2 regions of the Arthrobacter arabinosi genome follow, and region 2 is predicted to be linked to the other one. Evidence: predicted binding sites of a transcription regulator. Region 2 holds the regulator's gene; the other holds the start of a gene.

Region 1 (4,404 bases), on a different contig from region 2:
CGTCCCACACCGTGATCTCACCGCGGAAGATCCGGGCCACGGTGGCGGCGTCGAGATCCAGTTCGGAGATCCCGGGCAGGTTGAACGCCACGCTGATCGGCGAGACGTAGGCGGGGATGTTGAAGGCGCCACCCGGCCCGCACGCCTCCGTGGACTCCGCGAGCTCCTCGTCGCTCAGGTAGGCGTCCGAGCCGGCGAACCCCACGGCACCCGCGAGCAGCGCACCGCGCCCCGCTCCGGAACCGTCGGGTGAGTACTGGACCTGCGCACGCGGATACAGCGCGGAGAGTCCCGTCCGCCAGGCATCCATCGCGGGCCCCTGGGCGGAGGAGCCGGAGGCCGTCACCGCTCCCTGGAGGCTCGTGTCGCCGCGCTGCGCCGCCGCCTTCTGCTCCGGTCCGAGGGGGTAGTCCGACCCGCAGGCGGTCAGGCCGAGGACGACGGCGAGCGACAGGGACAGGGCGGCACGAATTCTCACCACCGCAACGTTACAGGTGGCTGATCGGTGAACCCAAGGTGGACAGCCGGTGGACGAACGCCCTCGGGGGCGGGTCAGGCGTGGCGGAGGCGGTAGCCGTCGCCCCGGTGGACGAGGCGGCGGCCACCGCCGTCGCTCAGCCTGATCCACACCACGGAGGCGTCGTCGGTCCTCATGTCCAGGACACCGTGCAGCTGGGCCCGCGTGGCGTGGTGGAGGACGACGTCCTGGCCGCGCGTGAAGCCCGACCAGTCCTGGAGCTCGACATCGGGGGCTGGGGGGAGAGCGTCCATGGTGGGCCTTTCGGGAGGTTCCGGGATTCCACCGTAGCCGCGCTTCCTGAACGGCGCGTGAATGCCTGCTGAAGGTTGGTGCGGTTCCCGCCCCGACGCCGTCAGAGGGTCCGCCATGCTCCGCTCGTCAGATGCGATCCCGCCTGGGGGCCCATGAGGAGCATGCCGCCGTCGACGACGAACGAGGCACCATTGACGTAGCTGGAGGCGCCGGAGGCGAGGAACGCGACGACGTCGGCGATCTCCTCGGGTGCGCCGGGGCGGCCGAGCGGGATGCCAGGGCGGTCCATGGAGTGGGGGTCCTTCTCCTCGGAGTCGTTCATGGGCGTGTTGATCTCACCGGGCAGCACCGCATTGGCGGTGATGCCCCGATCCGCCAGTTCGAGGGCGATGGTCCGGATCAGGCCACCGAGTCCGTGCTTCGAGGCGTCGTACGCCGCCGAGCCCACGCGCGGCTGCTCCTGGTGCACGCTGGTCACTGCGATGATGCGCCCGCCCCGGCCGCCGTCGATCATGTGCCGCGCGGCCCGCTGGAGGCAGACGAACGCGCCGTCGAGGTTCGCGCCCATCGTGCCGCGCCACGTGTCCCAGTCCGTCTCCATGAACATGGTGCCGCCGTTGACGCCGGCATTGTTGACGAAGACGTCGAGGCCGCCGAGCTCGTGCGCGAGCTGGTCGACGACGTCGCCGCAGGCGGGCGCGTCCGTGGTGTCGAGCTGCGCGACGGCGGCCCGCACGCCCTTCTCCCGCACGAGGCGGGCGGTCTCCTCGGCTCCCTCCTGGTCGGAGTGCCAGGTGACGCCGACGTCGCAGCCTGCCGCGGCAAGGGCGACGGCCGTCGCGCGGCCGATGCCGGAATCGGAACCGGTGACGATTGCTTTGCTCGGTGTGAAGTCCATGCCCCCATCCTTCGCACCCGGCCGCCCGGTGTGCAAGGGGAACCTGGGGTGGACGCCGGATACCCCCGGGCGGGCGCCCGGGGGTATCCGTGGCGGGCGGTCCTACGCGTCGACGGCGCCCTGGGGGGCCGCGTCCGTGACGGACGACTGGACCGATTCAGCGGATTCACCGCTGATCACCTCGATCTTGCGGGGCTTCGCGCGCTCGATGACGGGGATCGTCACGCTGAGGACCCCGTTCTCGTAGCGGGCGGCGATGCCCTCCGTGTCGACGCCCTGGCCGAGGTTGAGCTGGCGCAGGAACGAGCCGCTCTCGCGCTCGCGGGTCAGCCACTTGACGCCCTCCGCGCTGCGCAGAGTGCGCTCGGCACGGATGGTGAGGAGCTGGCCGTCGACGTCGATGTCGACCGACCCGGGGTCGATGCCCGGGAGATCCGCGGAGAGGACGTAGTGGTCCCTCTCGCGGTAGAGGTCCATCGGCATGAGGCGCAGGCCGGAGCGGCCCTCCAGCAGGGCGCCGGTAACGCGGTCCAGCTCACGGAACGGATCGAATTTCATGGCCACGGGAAACAACTCCTTCGCTGATGCCACCGGCAGGTGGTTGGATCGTCGTAGTTGAGCGCCCTCCGCTCAACTACGCAAAATGTTAGCACTCGGACCAGCCGAGTGCTAAGGAGGCGTGTTCGCCCGGGGCGAAATCCTCCGGGCACAGGAAAGGCCCGTACCGACGTAGCGGTACGGGCCTTTCCTGTGCTGTCTCCAGCCGATCCTCGTGCCTGCGCGGGGCCTCGATCCCCGGGCCTTCCGCGTGTGAAGCGGGTGCTCTACCAGACTGAGCTACACAGGCAATTGGTTCTCCCATAGCTTAGGCCATCCGGGCGTCCCGCCAAATTCCCCCGAAGCACAAGGGCGACCACCGCCTGCACGGCGGTCGTGCTGGCCATCGCTGCGCCGCCTCAGTAGCCTGAAGCAAAGCCTGCTGAGCGTTTTCCGCGCCCACCCGGTACCGCACCCCGAAGGGACAGCACCATGGACAACCAGGATCTCCTGCAGCGCATCCAGGCACTCGTTCAGGAAGAGCACGAACTCCGTGAGCAGCCCCAGGACGCCGGCGCGGAGCACCAGGACCACGCCACCCGCCTCAAGCGTGTCGAGGAGGATCTCGACCAGTGCTGGGACCTGCTGCGTCAGCGCCGCGCGAAGGCGTCGGCCGGGGAGGACCCGGCCGACGCCGACGCCCGTCCCGTCAGCCAGGTGGAGGGATACCGCCAGTAATGGGCCCGGGCCTCGTGGTGTTCGATGTCAACGGGACCCTCTCGGACCTGGGGCGGATGTCCCAGCACTTCGAGGAGATCGGCGCTCCAGGCCACCTGGCCGCCCTGTGGTTCGCGTCGGTGCTCCGTGACGGGTTCGCCCTCACGGCAGCCGGCGGGAACACGCCCTTCGCCGACGTCGCCGAGGACGCCCTGAGCACGGTCCTCGCCGACCAGCTGCTCAACCGTGACGCCGGGGAGGCCATCGGGCACGTGATGACGAGGTTCCAGGAGCTGCCGGTCCACCCGGACGTCGTCGAGGGGATCCGCGCCCTTGCCGCCCGGGGCATCGAACTGGCGGCCCTCACCAACGGGGCCGCCGCGACGGCGGAGGCCCTCCTCGAGCGGGCCGGGATCCGGGAGGAGATGGGCCCCGTCCTGTCCGTCGAGGACGCACCGCGGTGGAAGCCCGCGCCGGAGTCCTACGCCTACGCCCTCGGGACGGTGCGGCGGACGGCGGACGACGTCGTGCTCGTCGCCGCCCACCCGTGGGATATCGAGGGCGCCGCGCGGGCGGGCCTGAGGACGGCGTGGCTGAACCGCGCCGGCTCGCCCTACCCTGCCGCCATGGCGCGCCCGGATCACGAGGTGTCGACGATCGGGGAACTGGCCGACATCCTCGCTCCCTGAGCGATGACGGTGTCCGTCGGGAGGAACGGCAGGCAGCGCAAGGCCGGGAACGGAGCGTCCTCACCGCCCCTCCGGTCCTGCGGCCCGCTATGCTGGAACTCTTGGTGAGCCGGGAAGTCTGGTCGGCGCTCTCTCGAGCGAGCCCGACCCCAGGAAACCATGACCTCCACACGTATGCCGTCCGATCCGCCCGGCACACCCCGCGACGCCACCGTCTTCGCACGCAGCAGCTACCCCGAACACCTGCGGATCTCCGGCATCCTGCGCAAGGAGACCGTCGGCGGAGGGCTCCTCCTCCTCGCCACCGTCCTGGCGCTCGTCCTCGCGAACACCGCCGCAGCGGACACCTATTTCGCGGTCCGTGACTTCAGGTTCGGCTACGAGCCCTGGCACCTCGAGCTGAGCGTCGGGGCGTGGGCCGCGGACGGCCTGCTCGCCATCTTCTTCTTCCTTGCGGGACTGGAGCTGAAGCGTGAGTTCGTCGCCGGTGACCTGCGCACCTTCGACCGCGCGATCGTGCCCGTCGCGGCGGCGATCGGCGGGGTCGCCGTGCCCGCCCTGGTGTACGTCGCGATCACGCTGAGTGCGGGCCCTGAGGCACTGCGCGGCTGGGCCATCCCGACCGCGACCGACATCGCCTTCGCCGTGGCCGTCCTCGCCGTCGTCGGATCGTCCCTCCCGAGCGCCCTGCGTATCTTCCTGCTGACACTCGCCGTCGTGGACGACCTCCTGGCCATCAGTATCATCGCGTTCTTCTACTCGGAGGACATCTCCGTCCCGCCCCTGCTGGT
Region 2 (4,404 bases):
CCTCAAGAAGGCCCTCGAGACGCAGGACAACGACGACGAGGTCAAGACGGCCTTCGAGAAGCTGCAGGCGTCGCAGTCCAAGCTCGGTGAAGCCATCTACGCCTCGGCGCAGCAGGAGGCCGGCCAGCCCGGCGCCCCGTCCGCCGACGACCAGCCAGCCTCCGCCGGTGCCGACGAGGACATCGTCGACGCCGAGGTGGTTGACGAAGACACCAACGAGAAGAAGTAGTCATGCCGCACCACGGAAATGAAGAAGAGCACCAGTCAGAGCCGGTGACCTCATCCGACAACCGGAAGATCGACCCTGAGACAGGCGAAGTCCGTGGGCAGCACAAGGACGCAGGCGAGCCGGCCGCGGAGGAATCCGCGGCCGGGGCGCAGGCCGCTCCGGCGGCCGACGCTTCCGAGGGGGATGCACTGGCCCAGGCCGAGGCCATCCTGAACGAGGCAGGCGCCGACGGCGAGAGCAACCCCGCGGTGGACGTCGTCGCCGAGCTCCGCAACGACCTGCTCCGCCTGCAGGCGGAGTACGTCAACTACCGGCGGCGCGTCGAGCGTGACCGGGACGTCGCCCGCGACCAGGCGGTCATCGGCGTCCTGAACTCGCTGATGCCCGTCCTCGACGACATCGACGCCGCACGCCAGCACGGCGACCTCGCGGAGGGCCCGTTCGCGGCGATCGCCGGGAAGCTCGAGAACGTCCTGAAGACGTACGAGCTGACCCCCATCGACGAGGTGGGCGTCGCGTTCGACCCGACCATCCACGAGGCGCTCATGCAGCAGCCCAGCGCGGACGTGCAGGCCGACAGTGTCAGCCAGATCCTCCGCGCGGGGTACCGCAAGGGGGAGCGCGTCCTGCGGGCCGCCCAGGTGATCGTGGCAGTGCCCGAGTAGCTCTTCCCGCCGGGTGGGATGGTCTTCCCGGGCCAACGAAATTCCTGCGCTCGCAGAGCTCGCGGAGGAATATTAAAGGCCCTACAGAAGACCACCCCACCCGGCTTTCCCGACGTGGTGGGTGCAGGAAGCTGCGACCACCACGTCGGCCCCAATTTTTCAGCAGTACAACGGAAGGAGACGCCCATTGGCCAGTCAGGATTGGGTCGACAAGGATTTCTACAAGATCCTGGGTGTCTCCAAGGACGCGTCCGGTGACGACATCAAGAAGGCGTACCGGAAGCTCGCCCGCAAGCACCACCCCGACCAGAACCAGGGGGCTGCGGCGTCGGAGCGGACGTTCAAGGACGTCTCCGAGGCCTACTCCGTGCTGTCCGACGCCGAGCAGCGCCAGCAGTACGACGCTATCCGCGCGATGGGCGGCGGCGCCCGCTTCTCCGCCGGCGGGGCCGGCGGCGGCCCGGGCGGCGGCGGCGGCTTCGAGGACGTCTTCGGCAACCTCTTCGGCCAGGGCGCCGGCACCCGCCAGCGCACGGGCTTCTCGAACGGCAACCTGCCCCCGGAGTTCGCCGACCTGTTCGGCGGCGGGGGCATGGGCGGCGGCGGTTTCCCCGGCGGCTTCCAGTCCACGCGCCCGCAGAAGGGCGCGGACCGCACGGCGAGCACGTCCATCTCCTTCGCGGGTGCCATCAACGGCACGACGATCGGCCTGCGCGAACCCTCCGGGGAGCAGATCGACGTGCGCATCCCGGCAGGCATCCGCGACGGCCAGAAGGTCCGCGTCAAGGGCAAGGGCCAGCCGGGCCAGGCCGGCCCCGGCGACCTCATGGTCAGTGTCAGCGTGAAGGAGCACCCGCTCTTCAAGCGCGACGGCGACAACATCCGTGTACACGTACCTGTCAGCTTCCCGGAGGCGGCGCTCGGCGCCGAGATCCAGGTGCCGACGCTCTCCGGCGAGATGGTCACGATGCGCGTTCCCGCCGGCACGCCGTCGGGCAGGACCCTCCGGCTGAAGGGCCGAGGGGTCAAGACGTCGAAGACCACCGGAGACATGCTGGTGACCGTCGACGTCGTCGTCCCGCAGAACCTGTCGAAGGAGGCGCAGGACGCCGTGGACGCGTTCCGCGCCGCCACGCGGGACGCCGATCCGCGGGCGGGCCTGGCCGCGAAGGCGCGCCTGTAGCAGTACGTCCGAGCCCTGCAGCACGAGCACTACCCGGGAGTGCCGGGGACGGAAGGAGACCAGGGTGGACCACACGGTACCCGTCTATGTCATCTCCGTGGCTGCCGAGCTCGCGGACATGCATCCCCAGACGCTCCGCCAGTACGACCGCCTGGGCCTCGTGACGCCCAGCCGGGCACCGGGCCGCGCCCGGCGCTACTCGCAGAAGGACGTCAGCACGCTGCGCGAGATCCAGCGACTGTCGCAGGAGGGCGTGTCCCTCGAGGGCATCCGGCGGATCCTCGACCTCGAGAACCAGGTCGCGGCCCTGCAGTCGCGCGTCGCGGAGCTGACCGCGGAACTGTCGGCTCGCCGCGTGCAGGCCGAGTCGAGCCGGGTGTTCGCTGCCGGCCTGGCGGGGGACGTCGTCACCCTCGTCCGCGGGCAGCGCCCCCGCGCCCGCAGCCAGGCCCTGATGGTGTGGCGTCCCGAGCCGGCGCGTACCGCGAAGCAGCCGCGCAACTGAGCGCGCCGCCGCGCATACCGCCCGCGTGCAGCCGGGCAGGGGACGAGACGTATCGGTCCTAGGGGTGGGCGCCGGCCCGCACCGCGGGTCCCGCCCCGGTGGACCCGCGGACCACCAGGTCCGACTGGAACAGGATCTCGTTCCGCGGCGCCCGGTCCCCGTCCAGCTCCGTGACCAGGGCGTGGACGGCGGCTTCAGCCATCGCCGCCACGTTCTGCCGCAGGGTCGTCAGCGGGGGATCGGTGAAGGCCATGAGCGGGGAGTCGTCGAAGCCGACCACCGAGATATCCTCGGGGACCCGGAGGCCGCGCGTCCGCGCGGCGCGGACGGCGCCGAGGGCCATGACGTCGGAGGCGCAGACGATCGCCGTGTGCCCGCTGTCGATGAGCTCGTTCGCAGCACTCTGCCCTCCCTCGATGGTGAACATGCTCGTCGCGACGTGTGATTCGCCGTCGTCCTCGCCGAGGAACTGCGTGAGGCCCGACCGGAATCCCTCCAGCTTGCGCCGGGTGGGGATGAAGCGGTCGGGCCCCGTCGCGAAGCCGACGCGCTGGTGGCCCTGCGCCACGAGGTGCCGGACGGCCGTGCGGATGGCGGAGGCGTCGTCGTTGGCGACGGACGGGGCGTCGATCTCCGGCCGGGACCCGTTGACGAGGACGAACGGCACGCGGCCGCGCAGGCGCCGGTAGCGTTCCATGCTCGCCCGGCCGTCGGAGTGTGCGGCGCAGACGAAGATGATCCCGCTGACGCCCTGGTCCAGCATGAGGGCGACGTACTCGTCCTCGGTGATGCCTCCGCCGGGCAGGGTGCACAGGGCGGGGATGTAGTCGTTGGGCGCCAGCAGGGCCGCGATGGCACCCGCGAACGCCGGGAAGATCGGGTTGACGAGGTCCGGGACGACGACGCCGATCTGCCCCTTGGAGCGGCCGGCGGAGCGGGCGGGCCGCTCGTAGCCCAGGCTGTCCATCGCCGCCAGGACGGCGTGCCGGGTCTCCTGCGAGGCGCCGCCCTTGCCGTTCAGCACGCGCGACACGGTGGGGACGCTCACGCCCGCGGTGCGGGCGACGTCGTCCAGGCGCGGCCGCTCGGTGCGCTTGGCGGGGGTCATGGTCCCAATCTAACGCAGCCCCGGATCGGCATCAGAAAGATTGCGTGAAAGTTTTGGAAAGTCCTGTTGCTCGCCGTGCGGCGTCCCTATGATCGAGGTACCCACCCCCAGTCCGGCCTGCAGCGACGCACGGCCGGGGAAGGACCACCATGACCCTGAACACCTCGGAGACCGACCGGACCGGCGGGAGACCAGCCCTGCGGCGCGGGTCCCGGCTGGCCGCCGTCGTCCTGGCCGCACCCCTTCTCGCGACCTTCACGCCCGCTCCCGCGCTGGCCGACCACACCACCACGCCGGGCACGGTGGCGCTCGTGGGCTCCCTGCAAGGAGAACTCGGGTGCCCCGGCGACTGGCAGCCGGAGTGTGCGGCCACCAGACTCGTACCCGTGGCCGGTTCTCCGGACACCTGGTCGGCGACCTTCGACGTCCCCGCCGGATCCTACGAGTACAAGGTGGCGCTGAATGAGTCCTGGGGTGAGAACTACGGCGCCGACGGCGCTGCCGGAGGCGCGAACCTGGCGCTGCAGGCGCCGGGCGGTCCGGTGACCTTCACCTACAACCACCGCACGCACGTCATCTCGAGCGACGCGCCCTCCGCGCCCACGGGATCGACGTCCGCGCACTGGCTGACCGCGGACACCCTCGCGTGGGGCCCGGACGTGCCCGCCGACGCCCGCTTCCGGCTCTACTCCGCCCCGGAGGGCGGACTCGTCG

The links. Region 2 encodes HspR, which represses chaperone genes until heat shock. Its sites were predicted from a motif close to AAGTTGAGTCNNNNNGACTCAACTT; they were not measured.
Region 1: a site for HspR is predicted at 2,283-2,307, ahead of ACX80P_RS12200 (Hsp20/alpha crystallin family protein). Genes of this name have one in related genera too.

What each region holds. Positions count from the first base shown of each region.
Region 1 is NZ_JBTNDF010000004.1:170,017-174,420, forward strand. It holds gene pstS (phosphate ABC transporter substrate-binding protein PstS) at 1-478, opposite strand, end outside; gene ACX80P_RS12190 (hypothetical protein) at 553-771, opposite strand; gene ACX80P_RS12195 (SDR family oxidoreductase) at 873-1,670, opposite strand; gene ACX80P_RS12200 (Hsp20/alpha crystallin family protein) at 1,773-2,228, opposite strand; tRNA gene ACX80P_RS12205 (tRNA-Val) at 2,444-2,517, opposite strand; gene ACX80P_RS12210 (DUF2630 family protein) at 2,700-2,945, shown strand; gene ACX80P_RS12215 (haloacid dehalogenase type II) at 2,945-3,613, shown strand; gene nhaA (Na+/H+ antiporter NhaA) at 3,773-4,404, shown strand, end outside.
Region 2 is NZ_JBTNDF010000003.1:457,107-461,510, reverse strand. It holds gene dnaK (molecular chaperone DnaK) at 1-229, shown strand, start outside; gene ACX80P_RS10075 (nucleotide exchange factor GrpE) at 232-894, shown strand; gene ACX80P_RS10070 (DnaJ C-terminal domain-containing protein) at 1,082-2,077, shown strand; gene ACX80P_RS10065 (heat shock protein transcriptional repressor HspR) at 2,142-2,582, shown strand; gene ACX80P_RS10060 (LacI family DNA-binding transcriptional regulator) at 2,641-3,690, opposite strand; gene pulA (pullulanase-type alpha-1,6-glucosidase) at 3,840-4,404, shown strand, end outside.